4 regions of the Micromonospora sp. NPDC049523 genome follow, and region 1 is predicted to be linked to each of the others. Evidence: riboswitches for the same ligand, from Rfam matches in the RefSeq annotation. Region 1 holds a riboswitch; each other region holds the start of a gene.

What was found. Region 1 has a riboswitch for cyclic di-AMP ahead of AB0J90_RS29585 (hypothetical protein). Riboswitches for the same ligand answer to the same signal wherever they lie in the genome.
Region 2: it holds a riboswitch for cyclic di-AMP, as region 1 does, so the genes downstream of both, AB0J90_RS07675 (hypothetical protein) here and AB0J90_RS29585 (hypothetical protein) in region 1, are expected to answer to the same signal.
Region 3: it holds a riboswitch for cyclic di-AMP, as region 1 does, so the genes downstream of both, AB0J90_RS03995 (hypothetical protein) here and AB0J90_RS29585 (hypothetical protein) in region 1, are expected to answer to the same signal.
Region 4: it holds a riboswitch for cyclic di-AMP, as region 1 does, so the genes downstream of both, AB0J90_RS15610 (C39 family peptidase) here and AB0J90_RS29585 (hypothetical protein) in region 1, are expected to answer to the same signal.

The regions. Positions count from the first base shown of each region.
Region 1 is NZ_JBFAPP010000025.1:9,211-13,134, forward strand. Features, by position in the region: gene AB0J90_RS29580 (glycoside hydrolase family 65 protein) at 1-960, shown strand, start outside; gene AB0J90_RS29585 (hypothetical protein) at 978-2,012, opposite strand; cyclic di-AMP (ydaO/yuaA leader) riboswitch at 2,016-2,145, opposite strand; gene AB0J90_RS29590 (hydrolase) at 2,668-3,339, shown strand; gene AB0J90_RS29595 (NAD(P)-binding domain-containing protein) at 3,416-3,924, shown strand, end outside.
Region 2 is NZ_JBFAPP010000004.1:194,967-198,890, forward strand. Features, by position in the region: gene AB0J90_RS07670 (MarR family winged helix-turn-helix transcriptional regulator) at 1-380, opposite strand, end outside; gene AB0J90_RS07675 (hypothetical protein) at 524-1,534, opposite strand; cyclic di-AMP (ydaO/yuaA leader) riboswitch at 1,538-1,668, opposite strand; gene AB0J90_RS07680 (copper resistance protein CopC) at 1,858-2,730, opposite strand; gene AB0J90_RS07685 (hypothetical protein) at 2,819-3,193, shown strand; gene AB0J90_RS07690 (hypothetical protein) at 3,190-3,924, shown strand, end outside.
Region 3 is NZ_JBFAPP010000002.1:319,268-323,191, reverse strand. Features, by position in the region: gene AB0J90_RS04005 (FtsX-like permease family protein) at 1-413, shown strand, start outside; gene AB0J90_RS04000 (cation diffusion facilitator family transporter) at 551-1,438, shown strand; cyclic di-AMP (ydaO/yuaA leader) riboswitch at 1,674-1,804, shown strand; gene AB0J90_RS03995 (hypothetical protein) at 1,812-2,885, shown strand; gene AB0J90_RS03990 (hypothetical protein) at 2,930-3,892, opposite strand.
Region 4 is NZ_JBFAPP010000008.1:348,465-352,388, forward strand. Features, by position in the region: gene AB0J90_RS15595 (serine hydrolase domain-containing protein) at 1-1,097, shown strand, start outside; gene AB0J90_RS15600 (hypothetical protein) at 1,107-1,334, opposite strand; gene AB0J90_RS15605 (hypothetical protein) at 1,331-1,489, opposite strand; gene AB0J90_RS15610 (C39 family peptidase) at 1,609-2,457, opposite strand; cyclic di-AMP (ydaO/yuaA leader) riboswitch at 2,796-2,939, opposite strand; gene AB0J90_RS15615 (YbhB/YbcL family Raf kinase inhibitor-like protein) at 3,607-3,924, shown strand, end outside.

The sequences.
Region 1 (3,924 bases):
GCGGTGAAGAGCGACAACGTCTACACCAACCTGATGGCGCAGCGGAACCTGCTCGCCGCCGCCGACGCTGTGTCGAGGCACAGCGACCACGCCTGGCGGTTGGGTGTGGACGACGAGGAGACCGCCGCCTGGCGGGACGCGGCGAGCGCAATGCACATCCCGTACGACGAGGAGTTGGGCGTACACCAGCAGGTGGAGGGCTTCACCCGGCTCCAGGAGTGGGACTTCGCGGGCACGCCGCCGGAGAAGTACCCGCTGCTGCTGAACTACCCGTACTTCGACCTGTACCGCAAGCAGGTGGTCAAGCAGTCCGACCTGGTGCTCGCGATGCACTGGCGCGGGGACGCGTTCACCCCGGAGGAGAAGTCCCGCAACTTCGCCTACTACGAACGCCGTACGGTCCGCGACTCGTCGTTGTCAGCCTGCACCCAGGCGGTCCTCGCGGCCGAAGTCGGGCATCTCGAACTGGCCCACGACTACCTGGGCGAGGCCGCCCTGATGGACCTGCACGACCTGAACCAGAACACCCGCGACGGGGTGCACGTCGCCTCACTGGCCGGGGCGTGGATCGCGCTCGTCGCCGGCTTCGGCGGGATGCGCGACCATGGCGACACCCTCTCCTTCGCGCCCCGGTTGCCGAACCGGATCGACCGGTTGGAGTTCTCGCTGGTCTGGCACGGGCACCGGCTCCGGGTCGACGTACGCGAACGCGAGACGACGTACTCGCTGCGCGACGGCGACCGCAGCGGCGGGGTGGTGGAACTGTTCCACCACGGGGAGAAGGTCCGCGTTACCTCCGACGAACCGGTGACCAAACCGGTGCCGGAGGCGCGCCCCGCGGGTCCCGCACCGAAGCAGCCGCCCGGCCGTGCCCCGGCCCGCAGGGCCTCGGTGGCCGAGATCGCCGGCCCGACCGTCAAGTCCGAGGTGGAGCCCCAGCGCCCCCGCGCCCAGAAATAGGTCAGCGGCCGTCCCGGTCAGAGCAGGGACAGGTGTACGTGGTTGGTGTGGTCGCTGGACGGGTCACCCTTCGCGGAGGAGTACGCCTTCCAACCCGTTGCCGGGAACCAGATCTGCCGGTACCAGATCACGTACAGGATGCCGAGCCGCTCGGCGTTGCGGACCAGGAACGCGGCCAGGTTGTTGCCGTACGTCTTGTCGCCGCCGCTGGCGTCCCCGCCGAAGCCGCCGGCCTTCGCGGAGAAGTCGCAGGCTCGGCCCTTGGGGTGTTCGAACGGCCCGCCGCTGCGGTAACACGAGACGTACCGGGTGAAGCCGAGCCGTTTGGTCTCGTTCAGCGCGTGCAGCGTGCGCGGGGTGAGGCAGCCGCTGGTGGTCGGGTCGTTCTGGTTGCAGGACTGTGCCGGCAGGGAGCCGTCCCGGTTGCGTGGTGTGGGTTCCGCGACCGGCGAACTGGCGTTCACGAAGCCTTCGGTCGTGGTGCCGCCGACCTGGGAGAGGGCGCGTTCGGCGGCTTCCTTCTGCTTGGCCATCACGGCGAGTTGGCGCTGTTCCTCGGCCATCGCGGCGTCGGCCGCCGCCTTTGCCCGGGTGGCCCGGTCGCGCGCCTCGTACAGTTGGCGAAGTTTGCTGTTGTCGCGCTGCGCGATCAGGTCGAGTCCGCCGGCCCGGTCCATGAAGTCGTCCGGCGAGGCGCTGCCCAGCAACGCGGTCAGCGGTCCGATCCGGCCGATCCGGTAGGCGCTCACGGCGACCTCTCCGACCTCGGGTGCGAGCTGGTCGAGCTGCGTCTCGATCTGGCGGAGTTCGTCGGCGAGCGCCACCTGGCGCTTGCGGGCGTTTTCCACTGCGACGCTGGCGGCGGCGTAACCACGCCCGGCCGACTCGAGTACGTCACGTAAGAGGGGGTTGCCGCCCTCGTCTCCGGGTGCGCTCGGCGAGGAGGGTGCGGCTGCGGCAGGCTCGGTGGCTAGCGCCGCACCGGCCAGCAGACTCACCGCGGTGAGCAGGGTCAGGGCCAGCGAGAACCGCTGACGCATAGATCTCGTCATGCACGTTCCTCCCGTCGGCCGCCGACCGGGTTAGCTGACGGGTTCGGGACGGAACAGGCCCTACCGCATGTGCGGACTCACCCCGACTACCTGGTTCCCCGGCTCGCACAAGGCGATTGGGCGGCGGTCGTCGCCGACAGCAGAGGGGGTACCACCGGGTCGGAACCGAGGGTGACATTACCGGATCAGATGGACTTAGTACCTGATTTCACGGTCGCTACCGGTAATTTTTCCTGCTAGGCGTACGTGCCCCGACGGGCCTCGGTGAGGAGTGCCCGTCGGGGTTCGTCGGAGTACCCGGTCAGTTAGCGGCGGTCCCCGGTGGAGGGGACACCCGAAGGGTCGTGCGGTGTCACCCGGCGCGGGTCGTCCGAGGCCCGTGCCTGTGCCGCCTCGTCCGCCCAGTCCCGCCGCGCGCCCTCGCGCTTGTCGCGTTTGTCCCTCGGCGGGCTGGTGCCGGCTCGACCGGACTCCGACTTAGCGGATTTGTGGTGGGTCATGGCATCCTCACGATCGCCTCAGCGCGGGCCGCTGCCGCGGCCGCCGTTGGTCTTCCTGCCTGACCCGGTTCGCCTTCCCGACCGGCAAGCCGGCAAACGGGGATTGCCCGCCCGCCGCCGGGTTGTTCCAGGCACGCGCGGGTACCGGACAGCGGGTGGAGACAGTGACGACCGAGACCACGATCTGGGCCGGGGAGGTGCAGCTCACCGCCGACCTGGTCACCCCCACCGAGGGGACGGTCGGGGTGGTGCTGTTCGCGCACGGCAGCGGCAGTTCCCGGCGCAGCCCGCGCAACGTCGCGGTGGCCCGGGTCCTCAACCAGCGAGCCCTGGCAACCGTGCTGGTGGACCTGCTCACGCCCGAGGAGGAGCAGGCCGACGAGGAGACCGCGGAGCTTCGCTTCGACATCCCTATGCTCGCCGGCCGACTGGTGGGCGTGATCGACTGGCTGCGTGCCGAGCCCGACACGGCTGCCCTGCCGATCGGGCTGTTCGGCGCGAGCACGGGTGCGGCGGCGGCTCTGGTAGCCGCAGCCGAGCGGCCGGAGCACGTACCGGCCGTCGTCTCCCGCGGCGGCCGCGCGGACCTTGCGGGTCCAGCCCTTTCCCGCGTACGGGCGGCGACGTTGCTGCTGGTCGGCGGTCGGGACGAACAGGTGATCCAGTTCAACCAGCAGGCCCGCGACGCGCTCGGCGGGGAGGTGGAACTGCGGATCATTCCCGACGCGACCCACCTGTTCCCGGAGCCCGGAGCGCTGGAGCAGGTCGCCGACCAGGCCGCTGGCTGGTTCGCCGACCGCCTGCCCAGCTTCGGCGCCGCACCCTGACCGGTGCCTCGGTCCGTGCCCCGTCCCGCCGCCGCCCGGCCCGTTCGTCAGCGGGATTGGCGGGTAACCCGCTGGCATGCACATCGGAATCATCGGCGCAGGAAACGTTGGTGGAACGCTCGCCCGTCGTCTCGCCGCGGCGGGCCACGAGATCGCGATCGCGAACGCGAGCGGCCCACAGAAGATGCAGGACCTCATGGGCGATCTCGGACACCGGGCCCATGCGGTGCCTCCGTCGGAGGCGGCACGCTTCGGCGACGTGGTGATCGTCGCCGTGCCGTTCGGCCGGTACAACGAACTGCCCACGGCGGAGTTCAAGGGCAAGACCGTCATGGACACCGGGAACTACACACCGGAGCGGGACGGGAACATTCCCGAGTTGGACGAGGACAGGACCACCTCCAGCGAGATGGTGCAGCAGCACCTGCGGGGCGCGCACGTGGTCAAGGCGTTCAACACCCTGCACGCCGAGGACATGCGCGACCACGCCCGTCAGTCCTCGGCCCAGGAGCGGTACGGCATCCCCATGTCCGGCGACGATCCGCAGGCCAAACGGGCCGTCGCGGATCTGGTCGAGGAACTCGG
Region 2 (3,924 bases), on a different contig from region 1:
AGGCGCCGTACGTGCGAGACGTGTTTCGGGGCCGCCCTGGTGATCTCTTCCAGGCCGCTCTCGGTGATCTGGATGAACGCGCCCCGCGGGTCGGTGACGCAGGGCTCCCGTTCGACGAGGCCGCGTCGGGCCATCCGCCCCAGGTGGTGGGTGAGTCGGGTCTTCTCCCACTGGAGATGGGCCCGGAGTTGGAAGATCCGCAGCCGTCCCCCGGGTGCCTCGCTGAGGTGCACCAGCACGGCGTAGTCGCTCTCGGAGAGACCGGTGTCGGCGAGCAGTTGGCGGTTCAGCTTGCTCTGTAGCTCCATTTGCATGGTGATGAAGGAACGCCAGGCACGCTGCTCCCGCTCACTGAGCCACCGTTCCCCGTTCGCCGCCACCTGCCCATGGTACCCGCCAGGATGACACGTCACCCCAGCTCAAACCGGCCCCGCGTACCGCGGTGCTGCGTCGATCCAGGGCAAATGGGTGCTTGTTGATCTCTGCCACTCCCATTTGCCCCAGATCCACGAGAGGGTACGGGTCAGAGCATGGACATGTGTACGTGGTCAGTGTGGTCACTCTCACCGCTGTACGACTTCCAGCCGGTGGCCGGGAACCAGATCTGCTTGTACCAGATCACGTAGAGGATGCCGAGCTGCTCCGCGTTGCGGACCAGGAAAGCGGTGAGGTTGTTGCCGTAGAGCCGCTGGTCCTGCGTACGCGCGGGGGCGAATCCGCTGTTCAACAGGGACCAGTCGCAGGCGCGACCCTTCGGGTGCTCGAACGGGCCACCGTTGCGGTGACAGCCGACGAAGCGGTTGAAGCCGGCCTTCTTCACCTCGTTGTACGCGTGCAGCGTGCGCGGGGTGATGCAGCCGCTGGTGGTCGGGTCGTCCTTGCTGCACGACTCCTTCGGCCAACCACCACTGGCCGTACGTGGAGCGGCCTTGGCCACCGGTGAGCTGGCGTTGACGAAGCCGTTGGTGAGCTTCTTGCCGCCGACCAGGGCGAGCGAGCGTTCCGCGTCCTGCTTCTGCCGTGCCATCACGGCCTGCTGCTTCTCCTGCTCCTTGACCTCGGCGTCGGCCAGGGCCTTGGCGCGTTCGACCAGCTCCTGGGCGATGTTGAGCTCGTGCAGCTTCTGGTCGTTGACCGCGTTCATCTCGTCGAGCGCGACCGCCCGCTCCAGGAACGAGTCCGGGGACGCGCTGTTGAGCAGCGCCGACACCGCGCCGAGCTTGCCGGTGCGGTAGGAGCGCGCGGCGATCTCGCTGACCTGGGGGGTCAGCGCCTCGATCTGGGCCTCGGCCTTCGCCAGCTCGGTGGCGAGTACGGCCTGACGCTTCTTCGAGGCGTCGAGCGCGGCCTTGGCGTCGGCGAAACGCCGGCCGGTCGCTTCCAGGACCTCGCTCAGCAACTGGTTGTCGGACTCGGCCGCCGGGGCCGGCGTCGATGGTGCGGCCTGGACCGGGGTCGAGTACGGCGCCACCATGAGCAGGGTGGTGACCAGGGCCAGGGCAGGCGTGAACCATCGGCGGAGGGGTGCCGTCATGCAGGATCCTTCCGTTGGTCGCCGACCGGGTTAGCTGACGGGTTCGGGATGGAAGTGATCCCTACCGCTGTCGCGGATTCACCCCACGTACTCGGTTCCCCGATTCGTCCAGGACGATTAGGCGACGGTCCCGCCGGCACCGGTTGGCGCCGATTGGCGTTGACCGCGAAGAATCTTACCGTGTGACGCGTCCCGATGGGCATGCCCGTCGGGTGCGAAAAGCGTTATGGTGCAACAACTTTCGGTTATTATCCCCCGTTCCGACCACCATGGATACACGCTGTAATGGTGGTGGTGCCGATTGTCGAATCAGCGATAGGAGATCAGCGGTTGCCGCGTTTGCGCGACGACTGCGCTTTTCCGGCCGACTGGTTGCCAGCCGCGGCTTTCCGGGCCGCCGCCGCACGTCTGGCCGCCGCCGTGGTGGCGGGCCGCCCGCGGTTCGCCGGACCGGTGTTGATCCGCGCCGTACGTCGGGGTCGGATCGCCAGCGCGACGATGACGATCACACCGACCAGCAGCAGCACCGGCAGCAACCAGACCATCGGGCTGCCGTCGTCGGAGGCGCGACTGGCATTGTCCGGCACCGGCGACGCGGGTGCGGCGGTGTTGCCGGTACCGGCACCGGGGTTGGTCGAGGACGGCCGTTCCGGGTTCTCGGCGAGGGCCAGCAGTGCCGGGTCGGCGGCGTTCGTCGGCGCGGTCCAGCCCCTCGGTGCCGGGGTCGGCGCACCGGAGTAGGAGAACTTCACCGTGCCGCGTACGGGCTCGCGGTCCGAGGCCACCGACAGATAGCTGGCGGTGTACTCGCCCTTCTCCGGCCAGTGCGAAACCTTGACGAACGCCGAGTATCCGGTGTGGTAGAGCTTCGGCTCCCACTTGCCGTTGACCAGGTTCAGCTCGGTGACCGGGCGGTCGAGTCGCTTGTCCGCGCCGGGCTGCCAACCGGCGTCGACGCGTACGCCGCTCGGCGCGGTCACGGTGAAGTACGCGTTCGCCGCCGGAGTCTCGGTGAAGTACAGCTCCAACGTCTGCATCGGTTGGGACAGCGTCGCGCCGGCAACCGGGTTGGAGACGGCGAGCTGGCCGTGCGCGGACGCGGGCGACCCGACCACGGCGAGCGCGATCGTGGCGCCGAGAACAACGGCGAACAGGCGGCATGCCGCGCGGACAGTAACCAGCCGGGTCGATCGCATCGGCCCATCATGGTGGCTTCCGCTGTGCCCGGCAAGACGCTACAGTCGCTTCCCAATGTCACGGGACCGGCTGATCGGGGAGATGTTGATGATGCCCTCTGTCGGTCGTCGCCGTGCACTGGCCGTACTGACCGGTGTTGTCCTGCTGGCCGTCGCGGGTACCGGATGCGGGTCGACCGACGAACCGGTGGACGCCAGCGCGCCCGTCGAGGTGGCCATCACCATCACCGAGGGCCGGGCCGAGCCGCAGCCGGGCCGGGTGGACGCGAAGAAGGGCCAGTCCGTCCGGATCACCGTGACCAGCGACGTTCCGGACCGGGTGCACGTGCACGGGTACGACGTCGGCGCGGAACTGCCCGCCGGTCAGCCGGCCACGGTCGAGTTCGTGGCGGACATGGACGGCCTGTTCGAGGTCGAGACGCACGAGTCGAGCGTGCTGCTGTTCCAACTGTTAGTCCGATGAGGACGGTCCCGGAGCTGCTCGCCCACGGGGTCGGCGGGCGGCAGGACCTGCCCATCCCGTTCGCGTACGCGGTGACCGGTGCTGCGCTCGCCCTGGTCATCTCGTTCGTGGTGCTGGGTGCGTTCTGGCGGGAGCCGCGGCTGGGTGACGCCGAGGCGGGTCGGCCGGTGCCGGCGCGGGTCGCCCGGCTGCTCGACTCGGCCGGTTGGCAGTGGGCGCTGCGATGCCTGGGACTGGTGTTCGCGGGCTACTTCGCGATCGGCCTGTTCTTCGGCCCGGACGTCGACCGCAACCCCACCGCCGGGCTGTTCTACGTGCTGTTCTGGGTCGGGCTGGTGCCCGCCTCGCTACTCTTCGGGCCGGTCTGGCGGGCGCTGAATCCCCTGCGTACGGCCTATCTGCTGGGTGCCGCGCTGATCCGTCGGGATCCGCGTCGGGGACTGCGGGCATTGCCGGCGCGACTGGGCTACTGGCCGGCGGCGTTCGGCCTGCTGGCGTTCGTCTGGCTCGAACTCGTCGCGCCGGAGCGGGCCACCGTGCCGGTCATCCGCACCTGGCTGGTGGCGTACGCGCTGCTGATGCTGGTTGGCGCGGCCGTGTTCGGGGTCGGTTTCTTCGACCGGGGCGACGCCTTCGAGGTGTACAGCGACCTGGTGGGCCGGCTCGCGGTGGTCGGCCGTCGCGACGACGGGGTGCTGGTCTGGCGCAACCCGCTGGAGGGGATGAGCGGC
Region 3 (3,924 bases), on a different contig from region 1:
CGCTGGACGAGTTGCTCGGCATCTTCGCCGCGCTGCTCGGCATGTCGGTGCTGATCGCGCTGTTCGGGATCAGCAACACGCTCTCGCTGTCGGTGTTCGAACGTACCCGTGAATCGGCCACGCTCCGGGCGCTGGGGCTGTCGCGGCGGCAGCTCGGTCGCCTGCTGCTGGCCGAGGCGGCGCTGATCGCGCTGGTCGGCGCGCTGGCCGGGATCGCCCTGGGGGTTGGCGTCGGCTGGACCGCGGCACTCGGACTGATCAGCAGCTACGGGCACGGGCTGCCGGTCGTACCGGTGGGGCAGCTCGCCCTCTGCACGGGCCTGGCCTGCGGCGCGGCGGTGCTGGCCGGGCTGCTGCCGGCCCGCCGGGCGAGCCGGGCACCGATAGTGGCGGCGATGGCGAACGAGGGCTGAGCCGCCCTGCTCCCCCGGTGCCGGTTCCGGTCCAACCCGCTGGCACACATTGCGATATCAGCATATGTTGGGCCATAGTGGGACCGGCGACGGAGGGTGTGTGCGTGGGCGCGGGTCATGACCACGGCGCGCAGGCGATGCGCGCCGCCGAGCGGCACCGGGGACGGCTCTGGTTCGCCTTCGGGCTGCTCGTCGTGTTCATGGTCGTCGAGGCGGTCGCCGCCCTGGCCACCGACTCACTGGCCCTGCTCTCCGACGCCGGGCACATGTTCACCGACGTACTCGGGATCGGGATGGCGCTGGCCGCGATGACCGCGACCCGGCGTGCCACCGACGACCCGCAGCGGACCTTCGGCCTCTACCGGCTGGAGGTGCTCGCGGCGCTGGCCAACGCGGTGCTGCTCTTCGGCGTCGCGATCTACGTGCTGGTCGAGGCGGCCCGCCGGTTCGGCCAGGACCACCCACCGACCGTGCTGGCCGGGCCGATGCTGGTGGTCGCCATCCTCGGCCTGCTGGCCAACCTGGTCGCCTTCGCGCTGCTGCGCCCCGGGGCACGGGAGAGCATCAACCTGCGCGGCGCCTACCTGGAAGCGCTCGGCGACATGCTCGGCTCGGCCGGGGTCATCGTCGCGGCGCTGGTGATCGCGAACACCGGCTGGTGGTGGGCCGACCCGGTGGTCGCGGTCGCGATCGGCGTGTTCATCCTGCCCCGGACGTGGCGACTGGCCCGAGCCGCGATCCGGATCCTGGTGCAGGCCGCGCCGGAGCACCTCGACGTGCCCACGGTGGCGGCCCGGCTCTGTGCCGTACCGGGTGTCGCCAACGTGCACGACCTGCACGTCTGGACACTCACCTCGGGCATGGAGGTCGCCTCGGCGCACCTCACCCTCTCCGCCGGTGCCGAGGTCGGCGCGGTGCTGGCCGCCGCCCGAGGGGCGCTGCACGACGACTTCGACATCGCGCACGCCACCCTCCAGGTCGAGCCCGGCAGCGCCACCGAGAACTGCGGCCCCGCCGACTGGTGAACCCCGATCCGGTACGCACCTCCAGCCGGCTTGCCCCTTACCGGCACCCGCAACCCGACCACTCTTCGCTTTCCTCGTCCTTAAATTTTGTCCCCCGACCGGGTGAAGTTTTCAGTTTATATCCGGCATATCATTTCGATTCATTAGCCGACGCCGACGAGCCAACACTGTCCGTACTGGACCCGGCCGGTAGGCTCGGCTCCGGTCTCCGCCGGGCGGCGCCCTCCGGCGCCTGCGGTGACCGTCGCCTAATCGCACATGCGAGCCGGGGAACCATCGCGTCATTGGGGTGCATCCGCGTCAGCGGTAGGGATCTTCCGTCCCGAACCCGTCAGCTAACCCGGTCGGCGGCTGACGGAAGGACGTGCACCGAATGCCATTGTTGGCGCCCGTACGACCCCGCTATCCGCGCGCGGTCCGCACCGCGATCGCGGTCACCCTCACTTTGTTGGCCAGCGCCTTCACCCCCGCCGCCGCGCTGGCCGCACCCGCTGCGACGCGCACCGCCGTACTCGCCGCCGCCCCCGGCGGCACCGACGACGAGGGCGGCAGCGACAGCCTCCGGGAGCAACTCGACGTCGCGGCCAAGGGCTATCTCGACGCCCAGGCGGCGCTGGACAACTCCACCAAGCGGCAGCAGCAACTCGCCGCGCACCTGGGCACCCTGGAGGCCGAGCTGGTCACCCGTACCCAGACGGTCGGCGAACTGGCCGGCATGGCGTACCGCACCGGCCGGCTGGGCCCGCTCACCGCCCTGCTCAACAGCAACTCGCCGGACGGTTTCCTGGACCGCGCCGCGTCGCTGGGCACGGTCGCCGCGAACGAGGACCGCCAGCTCCGCAACCTGATCGAGGTACGCGACAAGGAGGCCCGGGCCAAGGCGGCGATCGACAACGAGATCCGGGAACAACGCAAGCAGCTCGACATCATGGCCAAGCGCAAGCAGCAGGCCGAACGAGCGCTGGCCGCGGCCGGCAGCGGCGGCTCCAGCCCCGGGGTCACCGGCACCACCACCGCCGCCACGGCCAAGCCCGCGCCGCGCAACTCGGACGGGTCGTGGCCGAAGGAGTCGTGCAGCGTCAACGACCCGACCACCACCGGCTGCATCACCCCGCGCACCCTGAACGCGATGAACCAGGCCAAGGCGGCCGGCTTCACCCGCTTCGTCTCCTGCCACCGCACCGGCGGCTCGGGTGAACACCCGAAGGGCCGGGCCTGCGACTTCGCGGCGGAGAAGGGCGGCTTCGGCGGCGTCGCCACCGGCGGCGACAAGACGTACGGCGACAACCTCGCCGCGTACTTCGTCAAGAACGCCAGCCGCCTCGGCGTGCTTTACGTGATCTGGTTCAAGCAGATCTGGTTACCCGGCAGCGGCTGGAAGGCCTACAACGGCGGCGGCGACCCCTCCAGCAACCACACCAACCACGTCCACCTCTCCGTGAACTGACCACTGCGCTGCCCCCTCCTCGGCGGCGGGGAGGGGGCAGCGGGTCAGTGGTTGGCGTTCCAGAACCCGATGAGGGTGGCGGTCCACCAGCCGAGTTGGCTGACCGTCGCGGCCAGGGCACCGGGGAGCAGGTCGGGCCAGGGCAGAGGGTTGTCACCGGCGCGGGCGAGGCGGTCGCGTACGCGGCCGAGGAACAGCCCGTTGATCCCCACCGCGAGTACGGCGAGCAGCTTGAGCTGCACCAGCCCGGACGAGGTGTCGGGGCGCAGTGCGGCACCGCTGGCGACCAGCCCCAGCAGCCCCAGCCAGATCAGCACGTGCACCCCGTGCGCCATGCCCAGCACCGTGCCCAGCCGTTCCCGGCGCAGCAGCCAGCGCAAACTGAACCAGTCCACGGTGAGTACGGCTCCGAAGCCGACCACGAGGCACGCCAGATGGCAGAAGAGCGCGAACGACCGCCAGCCCGGACCGACGCTGAGGTGCGGGGCGACGAGCACCACGACCAGCCAGCCGAGGACGACGGCGGCGATCGAGCCGATCCGCGCCCCCCGACCGGCCGGCCGACGGTGGCCACCCCGCCAACCCGCCGCCGGACCAGACCCCGGTTCGGAACGACCGGCAGGGGACCCCGATCCGCGCCCGGCCGGAGAAGCTGTCTCGCGGGCGGCGGCGGGTGGTGCGTCGGCACCGACGGGACGCGGTGTCAGGTGATCGGTGGATGATGCTGGTCGGTGGCCGTCGGCGGTGGTCGGAGCCGGGCGGTCGCCGGTGGGCGTGGAGCGGGCATCCTGCCTCGACGCTCCGGGACGGGTACGGCGGCTCGCCGGGTCGGCGCGGTCGTACCGGCCGGGCAGGGTGGGGCGATGTCCGGCGCGCTGCCGCGCGAGGGCGTACTCGGGCGCGTACTCCTTCGCCGGGGCCGGCGCGTACTCCCGCTCGGGCGCAGGTCCGCGGTCGACTTCTGCGGCGTCGGTGCTGTGCCGCCCGGGGGTACGGAGGTCAGACATCCGGACCGGCGGTTCCCGCAACCGGCATGGTG
Region 4 (3,924 bases), on a different contig from region 1:
ACGACGTGCAGGTCGACGCCATCGGGTGCACCGCCTTCGGCGGCGACGTGCCGATGCGGCGGGACACCCTGTTCCGGATCGCGTCGATGACCAAGCCGGTCATCGCGACGGCGACGATGATGCTGGTCGAGGACGGCCGGCTGAGCCTGGACGAGCCGGTCGACCGGCTGTTGCCGGAGTTGGCCGACCGCCGGGTGCTCAAGCAGGTCGACGGGCCGCTCGACGAAACCGTACCGGCCCACCGGCCGATCCTGGTGGAGGACCTGCTGACCTTCCGCCTCGGATTCGGCACGATCACCGAACCGAGCTTCGACCCGCCGTTCCCGATCAACAAGGCGGTCCACGAGCTGCAACTCGTACTCGGCGCGCCGGATCCGCGTACGCCACACGAGCCGGACGAGTGGATCAAGCGCTTCGGCTCGCTGCCGCTGATGTACCAGCCCGGCGAGCGCTGGCAGTACAACGTCGGCACGCTGGTGCTGGGTGTCCTGGTCGCGCGGGCCGCCGGCCAGCCGCTCGGCGACTTCTTCCGGGCCCGGATCTTCGAGCCACTGGGCATGACCGAGACCGGTTTCTGGCTGCCCGCCGACTACACCAGGCGGCTGCCCAGCCACTACATGACGGACTTCCAGAGCGGGAAGATGGAACTGCGTACGGTTTCCACCCCGAGCGAGTGGTCCAGCCCCCCGGCCTTCCCCTCCGGCTCCAGCGGGCTGCTGTCCACCGCCGACGACTTCCTGGCCTTCGCCCGGCTGCTGCTGGCGAAGGGGGTGCACCGGGGCGAGCGGTTGCTGTCGGAGGCGTCGGTCGACCTTATGACCACCAACCACCTGACCCCGGAGCAGATCTCCACCGGTGGGATGCTGCTCGGCGGCCGGGGGTGGGGGCTGGGCATGTCCGTAGCGGTCGAGCCGGACGAGATCTCGCCCGTACCGGGCCGCTACGGCTGGGACGGCGGGTACGGCACCACCTGGTTCAACGACCCCCAGCACGACCTGGTGGCCGTGGCCCTGACCCAGACCAGCGACTTCATGTGGAACGGCGGGCTGGACGAGTTCGCCAAGCTCGCCATCGAGGCAGCAGGGTCCGCGCGTTGAACCCGGGTCCTAGCTGATCGACTTCAGGGTTGGCGGCGCCGGGTTGCCGATCGGATACTCCGGGTCGCGGCCGGCACGTACCTCCATCGCCCAGCTCAACTGGGCGCAGCCGTCCGGGGTGCAGCAGGCGCAGGTGCCCGGGGCGTAGGACGTACCCCGGTCCTCGTGCTGGGCGATGGTCATCGCCGCCGCCTCCCAGATCCCGGCGCGGGTCAACGGTTCGTCGACGCGGCTCACGGGGCGAACACCTGACCGGCCATGGCCACCACCTGTGCCTTTCGTTCTGGGGACCGGCGCGCGGCGGCCGGCTCGGAGTAGCGACCGGGGGCACGGTCGGCCACCCGGACCTCGCGGTCGCCGGTGTCCGCCCGATAGGCGAGGTCCATGGTCACGACAGGGACAACGCACGCGTACGTGGTTGGTTGTGGCAACGCGGCCACCGTCCCACTGGTACGGACAGTCCCGGGCGCCGACCGGTTGGGTCGGCACCCGGGACCGGGGGGAGGGCGGGTCAGGCTGAGTAGCCCCGGGTGGCCATCCAGTTGGCCAGGTCGATGGTGGTCATCCAGTAGGAGCTGACCCCGTTGACGAACGCCGGGTCCGCGATCTGCACGGTCCGTCCGCTGTCGCGGTAACCGACCACGGTGAGGTAGTGACCTCCGTCGTACGAGTGCCAGCCGCCGTCGGTGTCGGTCGCCGAGCCGGCGATGTTCGCGACGACCGCGTACCCGCTGCTGACCGCGTGTACGACGTCCGCCTGGAGTTGGTCCATCTGGGCCGGGGACGGGGACCCCTGGATGAACGTGCTCGAGTAGAAGTTGGTCTTGGCCAGGTTGTTCAGCCCGCGGGTGACGTCGTCGGCGGAGTTGGTTCCGTTGAACGTGGTGCCCAGGGCCGCGGCGACGTCGTCCTGGCTCGGCTGGCGGTCGCGGGCGGTCAGGGCGATCCTGGCGGCCGCCGGCCCGCAGTACCAGCCGTTGATCTGCGCCTCGTAGTCGTAGTCGAGCACCTTCGACGCGGGGGGAGCCTTCTTGACCGCCTTGGTCGGTGTCGCCACGGCCTTGGCGGCGGTGGGCGGGGCCGACGACGGGGCCGCCGGTGCGGGTGCCGAGGTCGAGGCACTCGGGGTCGGGGTGGCCGGGCTGGGGGTGACCAGGCTGGGGGCGATCTCGGCGCCGGCCTGGCCGCCCATCTTCTCCGCGACCGCGACGGTCGAGGCGTTGGCCGGCGTCGCCGACCCGTTGCCCTGGGTGAGCAGGATGCCGGTGGTGAGACCCACGGCGAGAACGGCGGCGGAGACGACGCCGGCCCGGTACGGGCTGGCGGTCACGACGCGTCGGAGTTGCTGACGATGCTTCATAAAAATCCTCCGCAGATGTGCCGATCTGCGATCGGGGGCACATGAATCGGGATGGCGATATGTCGCTGCCGGGGGCCGGTTTGCGTGACCTGGGGTACGCGTCATCGGCGGGGCGGATTCACCGCCAGCCGTCGGGTCCGGATCGGGGCGCGCGGAACCGTCACCGCGATGCGGTGAAATGCGCTACCGGATGAACGTCGTCACGCAAATTGCCGGGAGTGGCCTAGTGCGCTACCTTCGCGGGCTGCACCGCGATGCGGGCGAGCCGGGGCAGGTGGCGAGACGGGCCGGGGGGATCGAGGGATGGGCCACGGCAGGTACGGCGCTGCACGAGCATGTTCTCCTTCCGATACCGCCTACCGGGTTAGCTGACGGATTCGGGCGGGAAGCACGCCCTACCACGAACCAACGGTTCGCGGATTCACCCCAGAACTACTGTGGGTCCCCGGCTCGTAACAGTTACGACTCAGCGGGCCTGTTCCGGTGTCACCCGCGGTGACTAAGGGCCGGACCAGACGGGCTGACGTTACTGGGCCGCTTCTGCTCCTGCCAACCCCTCTTGGCCTGCTTAAACCGTGACCCGTGCCGCTTCTTCCGCGCCATCCGGCCCGTGCTGCATGATCACACAGAGTGGTTGTCGCCGTAGTGACCAGTTTGAGTGTGGCGGATGTGCCCGCTCATGTCGGAGATGATGACGGCGCCGGATTTGTCGGCGCGGTGCCGCTCTCCGCGCAATGTCCGGATCAGAGAAATGTCCATTGGGCCGAGGCGGGCTGGGCCCCTTGTCGCCGGCATCGGGCCCGGCGTCCCACCACCCCGGTCGACCGGACCCGGGCGCATCGTGCGACGTCCGAGTTCGTACGGACGGAAGGCGTGCAGGCCATGATGATTGATCGGACCGCCGCAGAGCGCGAGCGAATCGCGCCCGGAATGCGAGGCAGAGGTTGTGAGTGGCTACTGGTCACCGAACAGGAATAGGCGGATGGCCATCCGTACGAGCGGTGGACAGAGTATTTTGGGAATGGAAAACGCCGATGTTGTCGGGAACACCGGGACATCCGTCACCCACTGTTCCGCCTACCGGCGGCACTAAGGCGGGTCAGACAGGGTACAAAGACACTGAGTCTCCCTCTTTGGAAGGACATCCTGATGAACCTTGAGCGACCGATCGCGCCGGATCCGTACGACCTGTTGCCGCCGGTGCCGGCGTTCACCCTGACCAGCGACGACGTACGCGACGGCGAGCCGCTGGGCGTCGAGTTCGTCCACTCCAGCCTGGGCGGCGGCGACCTGTCGCCGCACCTCGCCTGGTCCGGTTTCCCGGACGGGACGCGCAGCTTCGTGGTCACCTGCTACGACCCGGACGCCCCCACCCCCAGCGGATTCTGGCACTGGCTGCTGGTCAACATCCCGGTGTCGGTCACCCAGTTGCCGCGTGGCGCGGGCAAGGCCGGGTCCGTCGAGGGT